DNA from 3 places in the Mesorhizobium sp. WSM4307 genome. Region 3 is predicted to be linked to each of the others. Evidence: predicted binding sites of a transcription regulator. Region 3 holds the regulator's gene; each other region holds the start of a gene.
What was found. The regulator LexA, encoded in region 3, represses DNA repair genes until DNA is damaged. The targets are predictions, from matches to a motif close to TGTTCNNNNTGTGTTCNG.

Region 1 (7,770 bases), on a different contig from region 3:
TGATCAGCGGCGAGGCGGAAAATATCGACACCGCGACATGGGCGGACAGGCCTGCAAACCCTGCGCAGACCAGCTGGGTGGCGAGATACCGTGGCAGAGCATGGGCGTGGTCGTGCCGTCCCTCGAACGTCCAGCCACGCTGTGCCGAATACGCCACGACAAAGGCCAGCATGTAGGCGATGACGCTTCCGACGAATGGCGGCATCCCGGCCGACACCAACGCCCATGACAGTACGAAGAGCAGCAGCGCCGCGCCAATGCCGACGATGACAAATCGGACAAGCCGTATGGCGGCGAATTTTCGTAGAAGCCGGCTCATTTTTCAGCAGGCGCGGCGGCTTCGCCTGATCCGCCGGGCTGGCCGGCTTTCAGCCGCTTGACCGGAATCTCCAGGACACCGAGCAGGAATGCCGAAAAGAAGGCCTGGAACGAAATGACGATCAGGCTCAGGCCCAGCACGACGATGCGCGGGATTTCGGAATCGGTCAGCGGGCCGAAGCCAAGATGCGCCCAGCGCAGCACCGCATAGCCGAAGAACAGGACACCGCCGGCAAAGCAGATGCCGGCATTGGCGGCAAGACGGTCGGTGCTGATGGTCCTTCTCAGCCAGTCGGACCCGCGGCTGCGCGGCAGGATGCCGGTGATCTCGGCATAGTATCGCGATATGGCGCCGAAGGTGATGAGCTGGATGCCGGTGATGATCATGAAGCAGGCGGCGACGAAGGTGTTGAGGTCGAGCGAAAGATTGTCGATCACCCGCAACGGTCCAAACACCAACAGGGCCGCGAACAGCATGCCCAGGCCGCACAGCGCCGCGCCCGGGATGAAGAACATCCAGCGCGGATTGTAGACGAGCAGGAATTTGAGATGCCGCCAGCCGTCACGCCAGGTCCTGAGATGCGGGGGGCGGCTGCGGCCGTCGGGCTTGAGCGTGGTCGGCACTTCCTCGATGCGCAGCCCGGCAAGCGCGCTGCGCACCACCATTTCGCTGGCGAATTCCATCCCGGTCGTCTGCAGGTCGAGCTTGCGGATGCTCTCGGCGTTGAAGCCGCGCAGGCCGCAGTGGAAGTCCCCGGTCTTGATGCGGAAAAACAGGCGGCCGACGAAGCTCAGCACCGGATTGCCGAGATAACGATGCAGCGGCGGCATGGCGCCGGTTTCGATGCCGCCCTGGAAGCGATTGCCCATGACCAGGTCGGCGCCGTCGCGCAGGCGCGTCATGAAGGCATCCAGCGCGCCGAAATCGTAGCTGTCGTCGGCATCGCCCATGATGATGAAGCGTCCCCTGGCGGCGGCGATGCCGCCCAGCAGCGCCGCGCCATAGCCCTTCTGCGCCACCGGAACGACACGGGCGCCGCCCTGGGCCGCGATCTCCTGCGAGCCATCGGTGCTGCCATTGTCTGATATCAGCACCTCACCCAGGATGCCGGCCTTGTCGAGGAAGGCCCTGGCCTTGCCGACACAAACGGCCAGCGTCTCGGCTTCGTTGAGGCACGGCATCAGGATGGTGAGTTCAAGCTGGTCGGTCGCGGCGGCGCGGATGGCGGTGAGCGCGTTCATGGTCGTTGTTCCATCGAGGACCCCCATCCGGCGCCTGCCGTTGGGGTATTCGAGGCTTATTCTTGTACGGCAAGGCTTAAGAAAACGATGACGCGGCCCCTTGCCTTGTCGCGATCGGGCTGGCGGGGGTTGCGTCCTGCCGTTGCCGTTCTTCAGACGTCGCGATTGGCAGAAGGCGCGGCGACCCTTATATCGCTCTCGTCGACTGCGCTGGGGACCCGCCATGAAGCTGAAAATCGCCGTCCAGATGGACCATATCTCCACCGTGTCGATCGCCGGCGACACTTCGTTCGCGCTGTCGCTGGAAGCGCAGAGGCGGGGCCATCAATTGTTCCACTACACGCCCGACCGGCTGTCGCTGCGCGACGGCAAGGTGTTTGCGCGCATCGAGGAATTGCAGGTGCGCGACGAGAAGGGCAGCCATTACTCGTTGGGCGAGAAGGTGCGCACCGATCTGTCGGAGATGGACGTGGTCCTGCTGCGCCAGGATCCGCCCTTCGACATGAACTACATCACCACCACCCATATCCTCGAGCGCATCCACCCGAAGACGCTGGTGGTCAACGACCCGGCCTGGGTGCGCAACAGCCCGGAAAAGATCTTCGTCACCCAGTTTGCCGACCTGATGCCGGACACGCTGATCACCAAGGACAGCCAAGAAGTCGCCGCCTTCCGCAAGGAGTTCGGCGACATCATCGTCAAGCCGCTCTACGGCAATGGCGGCGCCGGCATCTTCCATCTGCACGAGGCCGACCGCAACCTCGCCTCGCTGCTCGAAATGTTCGGCCAGATGTTCCGCGAGCCCTACATCGTGCAGCGCTATCTCAAGGACGTGCGCAAGGGCGACAAGCGCATCATCCTGATCGACGGCGAGCCGGTCGGCGCCATCAACCGCGTTCCGGCCGAGCACGATTCCCGCTCCAACATGCATGTCGGCGGCCGCGCCGAAAAGACCGAACTGACCGAGCGCGAGCGCGAGATCTGCGCCCGCATCGGGCCGTCGCTCAGGGAACGCGGCTTCATCCTGGTCGGCATCGACGTCATCGGCGACTACATGACCGAGATCAACGTGACCTCGCCGACCGGCGTGCGCGAGGTGCAGCGCTTTGGCGGCGCCGACATCGCCAGCCTGTTCTGGGACGCGGTCGAGGGGAAGCGGCGCAAGTAGGTCGTTTTCAGTCGTATTAACCATGTTCCGCCTTTTCAACCGGGCTCAATCCGGCTGCAACCAGAGCGATTGCCTTGTTCTCGTAATGTTCTTGATTTGACCGGCAATCTGTGATTGTCTTCTGCCGGGGCCACGTTCCAGGCCTATCGCATGGGTTGCGGCCCATATCCGGGGTGGGAAAATGGTGGCGCGGGTTCGCACGGTCGCTTTCCAGGGCATCGAGGCCGTGCCGGTCGACGTGCAGGTGATGATCGCGCCCGGCAAGGTCGGCATGCAGATCGTCGGGCTGCCCGACAAGGCGGTGGCCGAAAGCCGCGAGCGGGTGCAGGCCGCGCTCCATGCGTCCGGCCTGTCGATGCCGTCGAAGAAGGTGACGGTCAATCTGGCGCCGGCCGACCTGCCCAAGGAAGGCAGCCACTACGATTTGCCGATCGCGCTTGGCCTGATGGCCGCGCTTGGCGCCATTCCGGGCGACATGCTGGCCGGTTATGTCGTGCTTGGCGAATTGTCGCTCGACGGCACCATTGCCGCCGTCGCCGGTGCCTTGCCGGCGGCGATCGGCGCCAATGCCGAGGGCAAGGGCCTGATCTGTCCGTTCGCCTGCGGGCCGGAAGCGGCGTGGGCCGGCAAGGATTTCGACATTTTGGCACCGCGCAGCCTGATCGCCATCGCCAATCATTTCCGCGGCACGCAGGTGCTGTCGCGGCCGGAGGCCGGCATCCACGCCGCGGCGCGCGACCTGCCCGACCTTGCCGACATCAAGGGCCAGGAGACCGCCAAGCGGGCGCTGGAAGTGGCGGCGGCCGGCGGCCATAATCTTCTGATGGTCGGGCCGCCCGGATCGGGAAAGTCGATGCTGGCGCAGCGGCTGCCGTCGATCCTGCCGCCCCTGATGCCGAAGGAATTGCTCGAAGTCTCGATGATCGCCTCGGTGGCGGGCGAGCTCGGCGAAGGCAAGCTGACCGACCGGCGGCCGTTCCGCGCCCCGCACCATTCGGCCTCGATGGCGGCGATGGTCGGCGGCGGGTTGCGCGCACGACCTGGCGAAGTGTCGCTTGCCCATCACGGCGTGCTGTTCCTCGACGAGTTCCCCGAATTCACGCCGCAGACGCTGGATGCGCTGCGCCAGCCGCTGGAGACCGGCGACTGCATGATCGCGCGCGCCAACCACCGCGTCACCTATCCGGCGCGCATCCAGCTGGTGGCGGCGATGAACCCGTGCCGCTGCGGCATGGCTGGCGAGCCGGGCTATCGCTGCCTGCGCGGCGAGCGCTGCCGCACCGATTACCAGGCACGCATTTCCGGTCCGCTGCTCGACCGCATCGACCTGCGGATCGAAGTGCCTGCGGTCTCGGCCAGCGACCTGATAAGGCCGGACCGGGCGGAGAAGAGTGCTGATGTGGCGCTGCGCGTGGCACGCGCCCGCACCCTGCAGCGCGAGCGTTTCGAACGGCTCGGTGTGACCAGCGCCACCACCAACGCCCATTGCGCCCCCTCCGTCATCGAGGAGATCGCCATGCCCGACGCGTCAGGCCTGTCGCTGCTCAAGGACGCCAGCGAGAAGCTCGCCTTTTCGGCGCGGGCCTACCACCGCGTGCTGAAAGTGGCGCGCACGCTTGCCGATCTCGACGCCAGCGAAACCGTCGGCCGCATCCATCTGGCCGAGGCGATCTCCTATCGCATGAGTTCGGAGCGCGTGGCGCAGGCGGCGTAGGCGAAGGCATCGGCAGCTACGCCAGGTCCGTTTCTCCGGGCCGATCCATCTTTGCCCGGATCAGTCGGTCGCGGGGATCAACTTCTGAAGCGTCGGCGTCAGGATCATGCCGAAGGTCAAGACATCGCCATAGGCTCGCGCGGAAAGCATTGCGCCATGCACGGTCGCCATGAAGGCCTCGGCCTCAACGCGCGGCGAAGCGGAAATTGCCAGCGTGCCTTTTTCGGCACCGCGCTCGATGACGCCAGTCAGCCATCCCGAGAGAAACTGAAAATACGCCCGGACTTCAACGGCAAGCTCCGGTGGAAGGGCCGGCAGCTCGCTGGCAAGCAGTGCGCAGACGCAGAACGGCATGCTCGCATCCTCGATGCACCGGGCCCAGATGCCGGCATAGGTGCGAAGCAACTCCGGCGGCTCGGGGACATCGCGCTCGAGCCCTGCCATGCCCGTGACGGCATCCTCGAGGTAACGCTTGAGAAGGGTCTGCACGAGGTCGACCTTGCTGGGGAAATGGTGATGGATGCTGGCTTTGCGGATGCCAACCACCTCGGCGATATCGGCGTAGCTGAAGCCATTGTAGCCGCCGGCGACGATGAAGCTTCGCGCGGCGGCCAGGATCTCATCGGCGGTGTTCGAAGGCTTGCTCATGACTTGCTCCGGCGGAGGGCTCCTCTGCACTTAGAGCGGTTCGCCGTTTCATGGAAACCGGCGAACCGCTCTAACTCTTGTTTTGACGCAATTCCCAAGGGAAAGCGCTCACACTTTTCCTGGTATTATCCTAACCTGCGACCCGCGGTGACTTGCGAAGGATGTCGCCGACCGACAGCCATAGAGCGGACACGAGGAAGTAGAAGGCGCCGAACGCGGCATAGGGCGCAACATTGGCGATGCCAATGATCTCCGTGCCGCCGGCCATCTTGACGAAGAAGAGACCCGCCAGCGCCGATTGGGCGCCGCTCAGGATCATCGGCCATTGCGCACCGTTGGTTTTCCAGCGCCGCGCCGCGGTCAGGAGCTGAAACACGCCGGAGACAACGGCCCAGACGCCGTAGACCGAAAGCACCGCGTTCATGCTGTGACCGAGCGCGATGGCGACGGCAATCGTGGCGAGGATGCTGACGGCGAAGTTCAGCAACTGCGACTTGTTGCGGCCGAGCCCGCCGGTACGCTGGGCGTCGATGTAATTCGCGAGCGCGTCCCATGCAGGGTAGGCAACCAGCATGGCGGCGGCGAGCGGCGGGCTGCCTTTCGCGACGGTGAAAGCCACCGCAACCCAGGCCGCCGATACGGCAAACCGCAGATAATAATAGCTTTTGAGCCAGCCGTTCGATGTCGCGGCGCGGCTCTGATCATTCATTTGTCCAGACATGGTGGGGATCTCTCGTTTCACTTCCTACCAACTAGTAGGTAGCCCAGTGACCGTCAAGGCGCCTGGAAACGATTGCCGGTCACCTCGGCATCGCATTTGTGTGATCGGCGCTCGATCTCGTGGCGCCAGTTCGCTGTCCAACCAATTGTAGCGCCGCCCCTCATCCGCCTGCCGGCACCTTCTCCCCGTATAGTGACGGGGAGAAGGGAGCTGCTGCGCCCTCGGCGCTCTTCTTGCGACATTGGTGATTGGCGAATCGGCGATAGAAGCGTCTTTCTCCCCGTCACTACGGTGTCACTACGGGGAGAAATGCCCGGCAGGGCAATTGAGGGGCAGCGCGGACCGACGATACTTGGTCGACCCGTTGCGTCAGGCCGTTTCAACGCAAATCCGCTTGATCCTGCTTCGCCTTCAGCTCCAGCCGCCGCGCGTGCAGCACCGGCTCGGTATAGCCGTTGGGCTGGCTGGTGCCCTTGAACACCAGGTCGCAGGCGGCCTGGAAGGCGATGGAAGTGTCGAAATCCGGCGCCATCGGCCGGTAGAGCGGATCGCCGACATTCTGGCGGTCGACGATGGCCGCCATGCGCTGCAGGGAATCGCGCACCTGGATCTCCGAGCACACTTTGTGGCGCAGCCAGTTGGCGATGTGCTGCGAGGAGATGCGCAGCGTGGCGCGGTCTTCCATCAGCCCGACATCGTTGATGTCGGGCACCTTCGAGCAGCCGACGCCCTGGTCGATCCAGCGCACGACATAGCCGAGAATGCCTTGCGCATTGTTGTCGAGTTCGCGCTGGATTTCGTCCGGCGTCCAGTTCGGCCGCACGGCCACCGGCACGGACAAGATGTCGTCGAGCCTGGCCTTCGGCCGGTTCTTCAGCGCCGCCTGCACGGCGTGCACGTCGACCTTGTGATAGTGCGTGGCATGCAGCGTCGCGGCCGTCGGCGACGGCACCCAGGCGGTATTGGCGCCGGCCTTGGGATGCGCGATCTTCTGTTCCAGCATCGCCGCCATCAAATCCGGCATCGCCCACATGCCCTTGCCGATCTGGGCATGGCCGGCCAGCCCGCATTCGAGCCCGGTGTCGACATTCCACGCCTCGTAGGCGGAGATCCAGGCGGCCTGCTTCATGTCGCCCTTGCGGATCATCGGGCCGGCTTCCATCGAGGTGTGGATCTCGTCGCCGGTGCGGTCGAGGAAGCCGGTGTTGATGAACACCACGCGTTCCCGCGCGGCGCGGATCGCCTCCTTGAGGTTGACGGTGGTGCGCCGCTCCTCGTCCATGATACCCATCTTGATGGTGTTTTTCGCCATGCCGAGCAGCGCCTCGACCCGGTCGAAGATCTCGACGGCGAAGGCGACTTCCTCCGGCCCGTGCATCTTGGGCTTCACGACATACATCGAGCCGGCGCGGGAATTGGCGCGGCGGCCTTTCGGCCCGACATCGTGCAGCGCGATCAGCGCCGTCAGCGCGGCGTCCATGATGCCTTCGGGCACTTCGTTGCCGTCGCGGTCCAGGATCGCCGGATTGGTCATCAGGTGGCCGACATTCCTGACCAGCATCAGCGAGCGGCCGGGCACGGTGAGCTGGCCCCCAGCCGGCGCGGTGTAGGCGCGGTCGGGGTTGAGCTTGCGGACAAACGTCTTGCCGCCCTTGCTGATCTCCTCGGCGAGGTCGCCTTTCATCAGGCCGAGCCAGTTGCGGTAGACGACGACCTTGTCCTGCGCATCCACCGCCGCGACCGAATCCTCGCAGTCCTGGATGGTGGTCAGCGCCGATTCCAGGATGACGTCGGCAATGCCCGCCGGATCGGTGCGGCCGATCTGGTTGGCGCGGTCGATGACGATCTCGACATGCAGCCCGTTCTTCACCAGCAACACGGCATCGGGGTTGGCGGCGTCGCCGCGATAGCCGGCGAATTGCTTGGGATTGGCGAGTGTCGTGACACCGGCACCCTCGC
Region 2 (7,770 bases), on a different contig from region 3:
GTCCTCGGTCAGGGTGACGGGTTCGGCGAGATGCCGCTCGACCGAAAGCGGCGCCACGGGAAGGCGCGGCGAGACCGCTTCGTCGAGACGGCCGAGCGCCTGGTCGAGGCGCAGCAGCAAGGTGGCTCCGAAGCGGCGGGCAAGCGGCGCGCGCGGTGCTGCCATGACGGCGCCCGCCGTGCGCAGGCCGACACTTTCCAGGCTGGCGCGGGTTTCCGGCGCTATGCGCAGTGCGGCGAGCGGCAGAGGCGCCAGCAGCGCTTCCTCCTCGCCTGAAACAACGATGCGGTCGCCGCAAAAGCGAGCCGCCGCCCAGGCCGCGCCCGGCGTCGGGGCAAGGCCGGCGCGGACATCGAACCCCTGATGGAAGAAGCGCGACAGGATGTCGTCCAGCATGGCGCGTTCGCCGCCGAACAGATGGGTGCAGCCGGTGACGTCGAGAAACAGTCCGTCCGCCCCATCCAGCGCCACCAGCGGGGTGTAGCGGTCGCACCAGTCGGCAAGGCCTTCGAGCAGGCGCCGGTCTGCCTCCGGATCGGCCTCGACGATGTCGATCGACGGATGCATGGCACGCGCGTCGGCAATGCCCATGTCGCGCTTCAGGTGCAGCGCCTCAGCCCGCTCGTCGAGGGCTGAGATGCGCTGCGCGTTGCCCTGGCGGTGGCTGATCACCAGTGGCGGATGAGATGGCGTAGGGTGATCTTGGGGCCGGGAACGCCAGGACCGCCCCAGGCGCTGCCGCAGGATCCTTTCGGCCGCCAGATAGGGAAACCACAGGGACAGGATTCTTTGCCCGGCCTGTCCGTCCTTCCTCGCCCCTTCTTTCGTCGAATACGCGTTCATCGGGGTTCCACTCCAGTGTGAATTGTCCAGGCAAGGCCGTGCGGCTCTTGCCGATGCTGATGGTGAAGGCCGGGCGGCCGATCGATCCGGCGAGCGGCCCGGCGACGGTTTCGCGCGGCACGGCCGGCGCCGGCGAGACGATGAGGCGGACGGGCGCCGCCGTCGGTTCCGGCTCGGCCGCCTGCCGCAGCAGGAATACGGGGCGGCCGGCACTTTGCGCCCTCGCATGCAGCCGGCGCGTCGCGGTCAGGTCGAGCCGCAGCGGGTTGCCGCGGATTTCGAGGATGACGGCGGCGAGCGCCGTCATCCGCGCTGCTTCCTCGGCGACCCATAGCGCATCGACGAGTTTCGGCGCCTCGGAAAACAGCAATTGCTCAGGCCCGATGCCGAAGCAGGCCTGCAGTCCCCTGGCATAGGGAAAGCCCGCCTCGCGGAAGATTTCCGTGGTGCCGATCCACAACACCGGCAGCCCTTGCGCCTGCTTGAGGATCAGGCTGGCGAGCGACAGGGCAAAGCCGGCGACGGCTCCGGCATCGCGGGTTTCCAGGCCATGGATTTCGCTGAGCGCCGCCTTCGGTAGCCCACCGCTCAGGGCGGCATCGAGAGGGTCGACGCCGATCGGCAGGAAGGCATCCGGCAAGGCCGCGGCAAGACCGCGCCGGACGATCGTGAGATCGGCGCTGGCGTCGGCATCAAGCGGCGCGCCAGCCGGCGCCTGCAGGCGCTCGGGCAGCGTTCCCTCGATCTTCGCGATCTGGCGGCGCAGGGCAAAAACAGTCTCCCGCGCCACGGCTGATATCGCCATGACGGTCAGTGTCCACTCACAATTGTTCCTGTTATGTTCCTATTGATTCCAGAGGGTGACGGAAGAGTCAAGCAGAGTCACAAGGAATTTATTCCTGCAAACGCGCTTCAGCGCTGGCCGCCGAAAGCCAGTCGTGCGGCCAGGCCCGCGAATACGGTTCCCAGCAGGATCTGCGGCGCCCGCCGGAACCGCGTGCGTTTTGATAAGGCGGCTCCGATCCGGCTGGCGGTCAGGATGACCAGGCCGTTGACCATCAGCCCGATCAGATTGAGCACGGTCGCCAGCAGCAGGATCTGGCCGGCGACGGAACCGGTCTCGGGGCGCACGAATTGCGGGAACAGCGCCAGCACGAACAGCGCCATCTTCGGGTTGAGCAGATTGGTCAGCAGGCCTTGCCGGAAAATCCGGCTTCGCGAATAGCGCGGCAGGCCGGCGACCGGGGCAAATGCCGTTCCGTCGGAACGGAACGCCTTCCAGGCGAGATAGGCAAGGTAGGCCGCGCCGGCATAGCGCACGATGTCGTAGGCGATGGGCGCTGCCAGGAACAGTTGCGACAGGCCGAAGGCGGCGGCCAGCGCGTGGCAATAGGTGCCGGCGGCGATGCCGGCATAGGTCGCCAGGCCCGAGGCGCGCCCCTGGCTGGCGCTGCGGGAGGCGATCAGCAGCATGTCCGGCCCTGGCGTCGCGGTCAAAGCGAGGCAGGCAATGGCGAAAAGTCCGATGGTGGAAAGGTCCGGCATGAGAACTCCCCAGGAGATGGCCGGAACCGACCCCTACGCGATTCCTCGGCATCGGCAAAGGTGCCGCGGCAGGAATTGCCGCTTCATTTGCCTCGCCCGGTGCGAAAGCCTATATGCCGGATCAAAGGACAAAGCATGGCCCGCATCTACAAGACCCGCACCTGGCATGGCGAACTCGCCCCCTCGATGGAGGAGATAGAGTTCCTGGCGCTGGAGGCCTACGCCCATCTGCCGGAAGATTTTCGCAAGCTGACGGGCGAGATAGTCATCCAGATTGCCGAGTTCCCGACCGACGAGATCATGGACGACCTGTCGCTGGAAACGCCGTTCGACCTGCTCGGCCTGTTCGAGGGCCGCGGCATCGCCGAGCGCTGGAACCCGCAGACCGGCGAAGGCCCGAACCGCGTCACGCTCTACCGCCGCGCAATGCTCGACTACTGGGCCGAAAACGAGGAGACGCTCGGCGACATCGTCACCCATGTGCTGATCCACGAGATCGGCCACCATTTCGGCCTGTCGGACGATGATATGGAGCGGATCGAAGAAGCGGCTGAGTAGAGCCCACACTTCGTCATCCTAGGGTCTGCGCCGCGTCGCTTCGCTCCTTGCTTCGCCCTAGGATGACGAAGAGAAGGAAGGCCTCAGCGCCTGGCCCTACCAGTCGCTGAGCTTGGTATCCGGCCCATATTCCTGGCCGTCGACATCCTTCACCACCGCCTGGCCGCAGCGCATGGTCTTGGCCTCCTTGTCATAGGCATAGGTCGGCGAGCCGAACAGGTGCCAGCCCTTGTTCAGCGCCGCCGTCACCTTGTGGCAGAAGCTGGCGTCGTCCGGGCCGGTGAGAAAGCGGTAGAGTTTCATGTCCCAAGTCCTGTCGTAAGTGCCCATAGCCCGCGAGCATGGGGCTATATCATGCGCCGATGGCGGCCGCCTTCGCCAGCAGTTTTTCGGCCTGTGCCAGATGCAACCGCTCGACCATCTTGCCGTTCAGCGCGATCACGCCTCTGTCTGTGTTTTCCGTGAGCGCAAAGGCATCTTTCACCGCGCGTGCCTCGGCGATCGCCTCCGGCGAGGGCGCGAAGGCGCGGTTCGCGGCGTCGATCTGGGCCGGATGGATCAGCGTCTTGCCGTCGAAGCCCATGGCGGCCCCCTCCGCGCACTCACGGGCAAAGGCGTCGAGGTCGCGAAAATCATTGGCGACGCCGTCGAGCATGTCGAGGCCTCCGGCGCGCGCGGCCAGCACCATCTGCATCAGCCATGGCACGAGGTAGCGCCGGTCCGGCGTCACGTGCACACCGGTGTCCTTGGCCAGATCATTCGTTCCGGCAACGAAACAAGTGAGCCGGGAGGCCGGGTCGCGGCCCAGTTCGGCAATGGCGCCGATGTTGAGCAGGGCCTTCGGCGTCTCGATCATCGCCCAGAGTTTCACGCTATCGGGGGCAAAATTGTCGTCGAGCACGTCGCCGACTTCGAGGATGTCGCGCGGCGTGGCGACCTTGGCCAGCAGGATGCCGTCGGGCTCGACTTTCGCCACGGCCAGGAGGTCGTCGTCGCCCCATTCGCTGGCCAGCGCATTGACGCGCACCACCATCTCGCAGCGGTGGCCGAGATGGTTGGCAGCCGGGCGGCCGGCGAAGATGGCGGGCAGCTTTTCGCGGGCGGCAATCTTGTCGGCCGGCGCGACGGCGTCCTCGAGGTCGATGATGATTGCGTCGCAGGACAGAAGCGTGATCTTGGCCAGCGCCTTGTCGTTGGAGGCCGGGACGTAGAGCACCGAGCGGCGCGGACGGTAGGATTCGGTCATATCCGATCTATGCCGCCTGGGGTCGGTCGAGGCAAGCGTTGGGGCTGTGCGGCCACCCTCTCCCTTGTGGGGAGGGTCGCTGCGAAGCAGCGGGGTGGGGTCCGGCGCCGCACCCCCACCCGGACCTTCGGTCCGACCTCCCCACAAAGGGAGGTAGAAGCTCAGCGCCCTTCCGCAACGGCTGCGGAAGCGGGCCTTTCCTCTCCCCCGTCGATCGGGCGAGAGGTGTCGAGCGAAGCTCGACGGAGTGGGGGTCGACCCTTGGGCGCAAGGCGAGGCAATGCTTGCGCCCTTCCTATGTCCGTTCGCGGCGGTTGCCAGGTGGTTCCTCCACTCCGTCTCGGCTTCGCCGAGCCACCTCTCCCCCCTCCGGAGGGAGAGGAAAGGAGCCTGGCTGGGGCGACACACCAGCCCTGGCGCGCGACCCTGCACGAAAACTGCACAGGCCTGCGGAAAAGCTCCTCGGATCCGCCCTGCCATCTCCCTGCCGGCCTGCGAAACAGGCGGCATGCACAAGCGAGCAAAACCCCGTTGGTCCGTGCCACAGCGCCTGCGCAGCGAAGGCTGGTGGCTGGTCGATCCGCCACGCGCGAATCCCATGGCGATTCTCATCCCTTTCGCCCGCAAGTGTCCGCCGACCTTCCGGCTGGACACCATCGGGAGGATCAGGTCGTGACAGCGTTCTTCTCTGCCGCGCCAAGTTATTGCAGCCGCTTCGGTGTTGCCGTGCTGCTGGTCGTGCTGGCGGATTTCCTGTTCTACGGCCAGCCCGCCGGCATCACCGCCTTCCTGTTCGCCATCCTGATCGCCGCCGCGGTCGTGGCCGTGCATCCCACGGCCTTCAGCGACATCAGGGTCTGGCTCAAGCCCGCCGCCTTGCTTGTCGCACTGCTGCCGCTCGCCGAGAATGTCAGCCTCCTGTCCGTCTCGATCGCGCTCGCGGCGCTGGTCGTGTTCGCGCTTTCGTTGAGCGGTCGCTTGCGGCACGGCATGGCGCGCATTGCCGGCCAGATCGCGTTGTTCGGGCTGGCGGCGCCGTTCCGCTTCGTCCGCGATTTCATCCGCTGGCGCAAGACTGCGCGCCGGTTTGACGGGCGACGTGTGCGGCTGGCGGCGATCGCCGTCTGGGTGATGCCGCTGACACTGGGCGCCGTGTTCCTGGCACTGTTCGGCGCCGCCAATCCGGTCATCGACTACTGGCTGTCGCTGATCGACCTGATGAAGCTGCTCGACCTCATCCAGCTGGCGCGCGTCGCCTTCTGGCTGTTCGCGCTCGCCGGCGTCTGGGCCTTTCTGCGGCCGCGCCTGCCGCGCTTTTCGCGGCGCGGCCCCCGGCCACCCCTTGCCGCGGCTCAACCGGCGATCAATCCGCAAAGCCACGTCGTCGAGGACATCGTGTTCGGCAAGGCCGCCATCCTGCGCGCCCTGATCGTCTTCAACGTGCTGTTTGCGCTGCAGACCGGGCTCGATGCCACCTATCTGTGGGGCGGGGCAGCCCTTCCCGACGGTCTGAGCTACGCGGCCTACGCGCATCGTGGCGCCTATCCCCTTGTTGTCACCGCACTGCTCGCCGCCGGGTTCGTGCTGGCGGCGCTCAGGCCGGGCAGCGAAACATCGGGGGATCCCGTCATCCGCCGGCTGGTCTATGCTTGGGTGGCGCAGAACATCATGCTGGTCATCTCTCGATCCTGCGGCTCGACCTCTATGTCGGCATCTATGCGCTGACCTACTGGCGCATCGCCGCCTTTGTCTGGATGGGGCTGGTGGCGGCAGGCCTTGCGCTGATCATCGCCCGCATCGCGCTCGGAAAATCCAATGAATGGCTCTCCTCCGCCAATCTTCTGACGTTATCCCTGACGCTTTATGCCTGCTGTTTCATCAATTTCGCCGCGACGATCGCCAATTACAATGTCGACCATTCCTTCGAAATGACCGGCCAGGGCATCCCCCTCGACGCCTGGTATCTGCGCTCGCTCGGCCCGGGCGCGTTTCCAGCACTCGACCGTTTCTTCGATCATCAGGGAAAGACCGCCGAGGCCGGCGCCGCACGCGAACTTGTGAGACTGCGTGGCATCGACGAGGGTTGGTACCGAACCGTCCAGGCAAACTGGCGGGCCTGGAGCTTTCGCGACTGGCGCCTGCTTGCCTATCTCGACAGCAAGGGGTCGCTCGTGCTTCCTCAGCCTTCGCAACCTTCCTTGCCGGGCCGCTGACCGATGCCGCATCACATCCTCGTCGCCGACGATGACCCGCATATCCGCGAAGTGATCTGCTTCGCGCTGGAAAAGGCCGGCATGAAGACGCTTGGGGTGGCCGACGGCGCCGCCGCCTTGCAGGAAATCGGACGCCGGGCGCCCGACCTGGTCGTGCTCGACATCGGCATGCCGGAGATGGACGGACTGGAGGTCTGCCGGCGGCTGCGCCACACATCGGATGTGCCGGTGCTGTTCCTGTCCGCGCGCGACGAGGAGATCGACCGCATACTCGGGCTCGAAATGGGCGGCGACGACTATGTGACGAAGCCGTTCAGCCCGCGCGAGCTGGTCGCCCGCGTCAACGTCATCCTGCGCCGCGCCCGCCCGGCGCCGGCCGCAGCGGCCGACGACCGGCAGTTTTCGCATGGCAAGCTCACTCTGGCGCCGGCCAGCCACGCTGCCGCCTTCGACGGCAAGCCGCTTGCCCTGACGGGGATAGAGTTCTCGATTCTGAAAGGGTTTTTGGCGCGGCCGGCGCATGTGCTCGACCGTGACGCGGTGATGGCAAACGCCTACGCCGGCAAGATCCATGTCGCCGACCGCACCGTCGACAGCCATATCCGCAACATCCGCGCCAAGCTGGCGGCGGTGGGCTGCCTGGACGCCATCGAGACCGTGCATGGCGTCGGCTTCCGGCTCGGCCGATGCGGCTGACGACGTCCAGCAAATGGATCGGCCGCAAATGGCGGCCAAGGCTTGCCACGGTCGTCGTCGCCATCCTGATCATGGTAATGGCCTTGCCGCTGGTCGGCCTGTTCTTCTTCCGCCTCTACGAGAACCAGCTGATCCGCCAGACCGAGGCGGAGCTGATCGCGCAAGGGGCGGCCATTGCCGCCATCTATGCGCAGGAGGTGCGCGACGCCGGCATTCCCCCGGACAAACTCGGCGCGCCGATGCCGCAGGCCAATGGCAGCGCCAGCCGAGCCGCCAATCCCGACGGACCGTACCGGCCGATCGAGCCGCGCCTCGATCTCGCCTCCGACGCCGTGCTTCCGACCCGGCCGGCCGCCATGTCCGTCACCGCCGATCCGGCCTTCGCCGCGATCGGCGCGCGCCTGTCCGGCATTCTCGACGCCACGCAGAAAACCACGCTGGCCGGCTTCCGGCTGCTCGATCCCCGGGGCGTCGTCATTGCCGGGCGCGGCGAGGTCGGGCAGTCGCTTGGCGAGGTCGATGAAGTGCGAACCGCCCTTGGTGGCCACTATGCCAGCACGCTCAGGCTGCGCATTCCCGACCAGCCGACGCCACCGCTCTATTCGGTCAGCCGCGGCACCAAGGTACGGGTCTTCGTCGCCCTGCCGGTGGCCGTCGATGGCAAGCTCG
Region 3 (7,770 bases):
GCATGCTGCTCTTGCCGGCCCCGTTGGAGCCGATGACGATGCCGAAATCGCCGGTGGCCAATGACAGGCTGAGGCCGTCCAGCGCGACCTTCTCGTCGGCCTGCCCCTTGTAGAATACTTTGCGCGCGGATCGGATATCGAGCATCGTTCCTCCCTGGCCTGATGGGCGACGGCGACGGCGCCGTCGCCCGTCCAGCCCGATATCAGTCGACGATGCAGCCGCAATCGGCCATCGAAGCCGGTATCTCGATGCCGAACGCGGCCATCGCCTTGCGGGAAATCGTTGCCATATGGTCCTTATAGGCCGGGCGCGACGGCGCGATCGTCTTGGGATCCTTGCCCTTGAGGATCTCGGCCGCGATGTTGCCGGCGTTCATGCCGACCTGCGTGTAATTGACCGCGAAGCTTGCCGGCACGGTACCGTTGCGGACCGCGCTGTCATCGGAGTTGACGACCGGGATTCCCGCCTGGCGCGCGGCTGCAGAGACGGCGGCGATCGCCGGCTGGATCAGGTTCGAGGCCGGACCGTAGATCACGTCGGCCTTGCCTGCGAGCGAAGCGATGCGTTGCTGGATGTCATTGACGTTGTCGATGCCGACTTCGACGACTTCAAAGCCGGCGGCGGGTGCCGCCGCCTTGATCTTTTCGATCAGGGCAACGTCATTGGCCTCGCCCGGATTGTAGGGCACGCCGAAGCGCTTGGCGTTCGGCAGCAGCTTCTTGGTGAAGGCCATTACCGCGGCGACATCCTGCAGATCGCTGGCGCCGGTCATGCCTTCGTCTCCGGCGTCCCACGACGGCACCAGCTTGGCCGCCACCGGATCGGTGACCGCGGCAAAGACGATCGGAATCCCGGAACCGGCGAGCGCCTTCTTGGCGATCTGCGAGACCGGCGTGGTGATGGTATAGATCAGCTTGGGCTGCTCCGCCTGCAGCTTGGCGATCATCTGCGGCACCAGAGATGCATCGAAATTGGTGTGGCTTTCGGTGTAGACGACGTCCTTGCCCTCGACAAAGCCTTTGTCCGTCAGTGCCTTCTTGAAGCCCGCTATGGCGGCATTGAGCTGCGGATGCTCACCGAAATTGGCGATGCCGATGCGTATCTGATCGGCCGCGGCGCTGCCGGCGCTGACCATCAATGCGGCTGCCAGGGCCAATCCCGACAGCCAAGCGGATTTCGACTTCAACATCATTTCCTCCCAGATTTGATCAGCGCCGCTCTCAAGGACGGCAACTGCGGCGATCATGGTCAGTCCCTCGCCGCGTGTCAAACATTATATATAATTCTTGCCATACTCCCCCTTCATATATAATTTTCATAAGCCGATGATGGACGGATCGCGATGCAGGATCAGAACAATTCCACGAAGACCGAGGCGGCCTATCAGCTGCTGCGGCGCGATATCCTGACCACTCGCCTCATGCCGGGGGCGCCGCTCAAGCTGAGCGCGCTGCGCGGCACATACGGCGTCGGCTGGACGCCGCTGCGTGAAGCCTTGTCTCGACTTGAAGCCGAACGCCTGGTCACCGCCATCAGCAATCGCGGCTTTGCCGTCGCTCCCGTGTCACGCGCCGAGCTCGAGGACCTGGCGCGCGCCAGGATGGTTGTCGAAATGCCGCTGTTCCTGGAATCGATCGCGAACGGCGGCAGGGAATGGGAGGACGCGGTCGTTACCGCTCATTACCGGCTCTCCCGCTGCAAGACCGCGGTCGATGACCCTTCCGATGCCGCCGTCGACAAATGGGACGAGAGCCACGAGGCCTTCCATGCGGCGCTGCTGAGCGCGGCGACGTCAAACTGGCTGTTGCGCTTCCGCTCGACGATCGCCGATCAGCTGCGCCGGCATCATCGGTTTCTCGGCCTGGCGCCGACTTTGCGAGCGGCGGCCGGCCTGAAGGACGGCTATGGCGAGGCAATGGACGCGCTGCGCGAGGCGATCGCCATCGAGCATCACACCGCGATCATGGAAGCGGCGCTCGATCGGGATGTAGAGCGGGCAAAGGCGCTGATGACGGCGCATATCGGCTACACGCTGCATGTCTATGTCCACAGCGAAGACAACGGCGCCAACACTTACACCGCGCGCGCCGGCAGCCTGAAAGCGGTTTCCGGATGATGCTTCCGCGGCGTCCGGATCCACGTGGCCGTGCCGGCCTGAACTCACGATCGTTGGCGTTTTGGTTTCGTTTCGTTCTGCCGGAATGGATCGATACGCCGCTCAAATCCGCCCCGCAGACGCCTCCCAAACACCTGATGCCAAACCGCGTTCAGGGCTAGGCCACAGACCATTAACCGAAACGATTTCAATGCGCGTACCGGCAGGGAAATCATTGATCGCGACCCTCTGCCCCGGTCAAAAAATTTCAGACGCGTTAACAAATTCATTAAACTTTAAACAGTTGCGGAACACAACTGGAACAGATAGTGTTTGTTCTGGGTTTGTTTTTCGATTCTGATTCAAATCCGTCGTTCAACGCCTCGGGGGCCGCCATGCTGACACGCAAGCAACATGAACTGCTGATGTTCATTCATGAACGGCTCAAGGAAAGCGGCATTCCGCCGTCCTTCGACGAAATGAAGGAAGCGCTCGATCTCGCCTCCAAGTCGGGCATCCATCGCCTGATCACGGCACTGGAGGAACGCGGCTTCATCCGCCGGCTGCCCAACCGGGCGCGGGCACTGGAAGTGCTGCGGCTGCCGGATTCGATCGCGCCCGGCCTTAACGCGGCAAAGAAATTCTCGCCAAGCGTCATCCAGGGCAGCCTCGGCCAGGGCGGTCTTGGCCGCCAGATCAAACCGGCGCAGTCGCGTTTGCCTGCGGCCGGCAATGATGACGATGCGGTTTCCGCCGTGTCGATCCCAGTGATGGGCCGCATCGCCGCCGGTGTGCCGATCGATGCCATCCAGCACCAGACGCATTCGATCTCGGTGCCGCCGGACATGATCATGGGTGGCGAGCACTATGCGCTGGAGGTCAAGGGCGACTCGATGATCGACGCCGGCATCTTCGACGGCGACACGGTCATCATCCGCAACGCCGACACGGCGAGCCCGGGCGAGATCGTCGTGGCGCTGGTCGACGAGGAGGAAGCAACCCTGAAACGGTTCCGCCGCAAGGGCGCCTCGATCGCCCTTGAAGCCGCCAACCCGGCCTACGAGACGCGCATTTTCGGGCCAGACAGGGTCAAGGTGCAGGGCAAGCTTGTCGGGCTGATCCGGCGTTACTGAGCAGGAGCGGCCGTCTTTTCGGGTTTTTGATAGGGCGCCAGCCCCCTCGCCTCACGCGAAAATTTTCGCTGCTCGTGCCAAGGCCGATACGGCCCGTCCACCGCGAAGCTGACGGTTGGCGGGCCAGTTGCCGATTGGCGGTCGAAGAACACGGCGGCACTGCCTTTGCGGGCAAGTTGCCGTTTGGTGACGACAAGAACCAGCGGATTGTGGCAGGCATCATAGCCCGTCGCGTCATTGACGACGATCAGGTCGGCGAAACCGCAGGCTTTCCAGGTATCCTTGCGGTCTTCGACATGCGCGATGATCGCACCCGACGGGTGCCGTGCAAGACAGACGCCATCCGTGCAGTAGAACGGTGCTCCCGGCGGCAGATTGACGGCATCGGCAATGTCGAATTGCCCGTCCGCCCTGTCGAACATCTCCGGCACGACGATGGTTTCGGACACCAGCGCGCGTTTCCAATTGTCGACGGTGAACTCGTTCGGGCGAGCCCGGCTGACCGCGAGTTCTCCACCGCCGATCGGCAGCGCCACCAACCGCGCATCTTCGGAAATCAGCACATCCGGGGTGCGCGTATCCGATACTGTCAGCAGGCCGGCAAGCGCGAATGGCACTGCCGCGAGCCGCAGCCAGGTCGTCGCCATCGTCGCGATGACCAGGGCGATGGTCACCAGCAGCACGGATCGCTGCGAAATCAGCCCGACCGCATCGACCGGGGAGCGTTCCGATATCCACGCCGATATGGCGATCATTGCGGTCAGGCCCTTGCCCATCACGTAAAGGAAGGGGCCGTCGGCACCAAAGGGCATCGCAAGAGAACTGAGAACAGCGAAAGGCATGACTATCAGTGACACGATCGGCATGACGGCCAGATTGGCGAACAGGCTGAGCGGCGACACACGCTGGAAATGCCAGATGGCAAACAGCGCCGTGGCGCAGCCGGCGATGATGGAGGTCATCGCCAGCCCGCCCGTCGCCAGCAGGAATTTTCGCGTGAGAAAACCCGGCAGAGTTCGCTTTGGCGGTGGCGGTCTTGCTTTTCCCGCATGGTGATCCGCCCAGCCGGCATAGGCGCCGACCAGCGCGGCGGTCGCAGCGAACGACATCTGGAAGCTTGGGCCGACGACCTCATGCGGCGACACCACAATGACGGCGATCGCCGAGATGGCGAGGTTGCGCATGGTCAGTGCCGCGCGATCGAACAGGACGGCAACAAGCATCACCGCCAGCATGATGAAGCTGCGTTCGGCGGCAACGACGACACCGGAAATGACGAGATAGGCGGCGATCGAGAACAGTGCGGCGGCGGCCGCATATTTCTTCACCGGCCGACGCGCGGAAAAGTCCGGAAACAGCGCAAAGGCACCGCGCAGCAGCCCCATAATGGTGCCGGCGACCAGCGCCATATGCAGCCCGGAAATGGAGATGATGTGATAGATGCCGGTGCGCCGCATCGCCTCGTTGATTTCATCGGGAATGCCGGCCCGCACACCGACGATCAGCGCCGCCGCGATCTCACCCTCGGCACCGCCAACCCTGGCCCTGATGTGGTCGGCAATGGCTTCACGAGCATTTTCTATCCCGGAGAAAAGGCGGGCCGTGAGCGGCACCTCGTCGTCCGTGGCTGAGACAAGCTTTGGATTGCCGAGAAAGAAGCCGCTGCCGCCAATACCGGCGAAATAGCTGTCGAAGGAGAAATCGTAGCTGTCCGGCCGCACCGGGCCGGTCGGCGGCAACAGTTTAGCGTAGCCGGTGACCATGGAGCCGGCGGTCATTTCCGCCGGGATATCTCGCGCCGAAAGCCTGACCCTTTCCGGCGCATAACGCAGTTTCGGCCGTGCGGTCGACGTCACGTCGATGGTCAGCCGGATGCGGCCGGTCTCCATCCGGTCGAGCGAAACGACGCGGCCGGTCACTTGCGTCGAGATTTCCGAACCCAGCATCTGGGTGCCCGCCCGCCATGTCTCGACCTTGGCGACAAGCAGGCCAAGCGCGCACAACAATGCCGCCATGAAGCCCAGATGGGTTTTCGGCCAGGAGCGCGAAACAAGCGCACAGACCGCCATCAGCACGACGACCGCGACAGGCTTTGCAAAATCAGGCTCCGCCGCGAGCGAATAATAGCCGATCGCTCCAGCGGCCAGACAAACCGGCACCAGCAGGAAGGCGATGCCCCGGTCAAGCTCGAGCTCCGCTGCCGTCGCCGCACCATGGCGCAGGCGAGGCCAGGAAACCCGGGCGAGTCGCCGCCGGACACGCACAATCCGGCCTGAAGCAGGCGGCGGAAGTGTCGCCGGCATATCCGCCTGCGGCGGTTGACGATCGGAGCCCGGCACCAGAGGCGATAGCGGCTGCGAGACTGGCGGCGGAATCGCAAACAGGGACCGTTCGCTGACGCCAACACCAGCGTCCTCGCCCTGTTCCGAGCCCCGGCCTCGTCCAGCCATCGGGTCTGCCCCTTGCACCGCTGACGCCCTATGCTACATGAACGCGCGACGCGCGAAAGTCCGCGCAGCCGCACCCCGCTTCAGATGGTTTCCGAGAGTTTCATGTCCGACAAGGTCGTCACCCGTTTTGCCCCCTCGCCCACCGGCTATCTGCACATCGGCGGCGCGCGCACGGCGCTGTTCAACTGGCTCTATGCCAAACACACCGGCGGCACGATGCTGCTGCGCATCGAGGACACCGATCGCGAGCGTTCGACCGCCGCCGCGACGGCCGCCATCCTCGACGGCCTCACCTGGCTCGGCTTGACCTGGGACGGCGACGCGGTCTCGCAATTCGAGCGCGCGCCGCGCCACCGCGAGGTCGCCGAAGAACTCGTTCGCATGGGCAAGGCCTATTACAGCTACGAAACGCCGGCCGAGCTCGAAGCCATGCGCGAGGCAGCACGGGCCAAGGGCCTGCCGCCGCGCTACAACGGCCAGTGGCGCGACCGCAGCCCCTCGGAGGCGCCTGCGGGCGTCAAGGGCGCCATCCGCATCAAGGCGCCGACCGAAGGCGAGACGATCGTCCATGACCGCGTCCAGGGCGAGGTGCGCTTCCCCAACAAGGATCTCGACGACTTCATCATCCTGCGTTCGGACGGCAACCCGACCTATATGCATGCCGTCGTCGTCGACGATCATGACATGGGTGTCACGCACATCATCCGCGGCGACGACCACCTGACCAATGCCGCCCGCCAGACCGTGATCTACAACGCCATGGGCTGGGACGTGCCGTCTATGTCGCACATCCCGCTGATCCATGGCGCCGATGGCGCCAAGCTGTCGAAGCGCCATGGCGCGCTCGGCGTCGAAGCCTATCGGGCCATGGGCTACCTGCCGGAGGCACTGCTCAACTATCTGGCGCGACTGGGCTGGAGTCATGGCGATGACGAGATCATGTCGATCAAGGACATGATCTCCTGGTTCGATATCGGCGACGTCAACAAGGGCGCTGCCCGCTTCGATTTCGCCAAGCTGGAAGCCATCAACGGCGCGCATATGCGGCGCATGGCCGACGCGGAGCTGTTGGACATCTTCATCGCCACCCTGCCCTATCTCGAGGGCGGCCCGGCGATGGCCGCGCGCCTCAACGAACACAACAAGGCGCAGTTGCTGGCGGCGCTTCCGGGCCTGAAGGAGCGCGCCAAGACGCTGGTCGAACTCGTCGATGGCGCGGCCTATCTGTTCGCTACGCGCCCGCTGCCGGTCGACGAGAAGGCGGCCCTCCTGCTCAATGACGGTGCCCGCAAAATCCTGCGCGGCGCTCACGAAGCTTTGAATGGGCTGTCGAGCGACTGGACGGCGGCCGCGGCGGAAGCCGCGATCCGCGACTATGCGCTGGCCGGTGGCCACAAGCTTGGCGCCGTGGCCCAACCGTTGCGGGCCGCGCTGACCGGCAAAAGCACCTCGCCCGGCGTGTTCGACGTGCTTGCCGTGCTTGGGCGCGAGGAAAGCCTGGCGCGCATAGCGGATCAAATCGATTAGGAGCGAACTGGCCCAAGAAGATTGGCATTGAAAGGGGCGTTTCGCAGTGCAACATTAGGCCTTGGCCCAATCTGGCACGCACCTCCTAAAATGCGGTGGCGAATACGCGCATTGCGGTGATTTCGACGTGTCGCTCTGCAGAATTTGCCTTTGCCGGCATGAGGAAACAACAAGGAGTTTGCAATGACCGAAGCTGCGAAAAAACTGGATGTGGGCGGCGCGAACCAAGAGGCTATCGCAACGCTTCAATTCGCCGGCAAGACCCATGAATTCAAGGTGCGAAGCGGCTCCGTCGGACCCGACGTCATCGACATCGCCTCGCTCTACAGCACGACCGGCGCCTTCACCTACGACCCCGGCTTCACTTCGACGGCAAGTTGTGAGTCCGAGATCACCTTCATCGACGGCGATGCCGGTATTCTCCTGCACCGCGGCTATCCGATCGACCAGCTGGCCGAACACGGTGACTTCCTCGAAGTCTGCTACCTCCTGCTCTACGGTGAACTGCCGACAAAGGCGCAGAAGGACGATTTCGACTACCGCGTGACGCGCCACACCATGGTG

Region 1: FJV83_RS15725 (YifB family Mg chelatase-like AAA ATPase) is a predicted target of LexA. The motif match lies at 2,804-2,821, and genes of this name have one in related genera.
Region 2: FJV83_RS37085 (ImuA family protein) is a predicted target of LexA. The motif match lies at 1,672-1,689, and genes of this name have one in related genera.

Annotation. Positions count from the first base shown of each region.
Region 1 covers NZ_VFTB01000006.1:84,459-92,228, reverse strand. The annotation lists gene FJV83_RS15740 (GtrA family protein) at 1-319, opposite strand, end outside; gene FJV83_RS15735 (glycosyltransferase family 2 protein) at 316-1,560, opposite strand; gene gshB (glutathione synthase) at 1,784-2,728, shown strand; gene FJV83_RS15725 (YifB family Mg chelatase-like AAA ATPase) at 2,910-4,442, shown strand; gene FJV83_RS15720 (TetR/AcrR family transcriptional regulator) at 4,503-5,090, opposite strand; gene FJV83_RS15715 (DUF308 domain-containing protein) at 5,221-5,811, opposite strand; gene FJV83_RS15705 (malate synthase G) at 6,191-7,770, opposite strand, start outside.
Region 2 covers NZ_VFTB01000009.1:263,666-271,435, reverse strand. The annotation lists gene FJV83_RS23205 (DUF6504 family protein) at 1-672, opposite strand, end outside; gene FJV83_RS37085 (ImuA family protein) at 614-1,648, opposite strand; gene FJV83_RS23195 (LysE family translocator) at 1,756-2,388, opposite strand; gene FJV83_RS23190 (metallopeptidase family protein) at 2,524-2,946, shown strand; gene FJV83_RS23185 (DUF1737 domain-containing protein) at 3,043-3,249, opposite strand; gene FJV83_RS23180 (CoA ester lyase) at 3,299-4,192, opposite strand; partial or broken gene FJV83_RS23175 (DUF4173 domain-containing protein) at 4,202-6,405, shown strand; gene FJV83_RS23170 (response regulator transcription factor) at 6,409-7,101, shown strand; gene FJV83_RS23165 (ATP-binding protein) at 7,092-7,770, shown strand, end outside.
Region 3 covers NZ_VFTB01000019.1:37,947-45,716, forward strand. The annotation lists gene FJV83_RS33380 (ABC transporter ATP-binding protein) at 1-145, opposite strand, end outside; gene FJV83_RS33385 (ABC transporter substrate-binding protein) at 204-1,190, opposite strand; gene FJV83_RS33390 (GntR family transcriptional regulator) at 1,344-2,117, shown strand; gene lexA (transcriptional repressor LexA) at 2,492-3,229, shown strand; gene FJV83_RS33400 (ComEC/Rec2 family competence protein) at 3,223-5,679, opposite strand; gene gltX (glutamate--tRNA ligase) at 5,782-7,206, shown strand; gene gltA (citrate synthase) at 7,390-7,770, shown strand, end outside.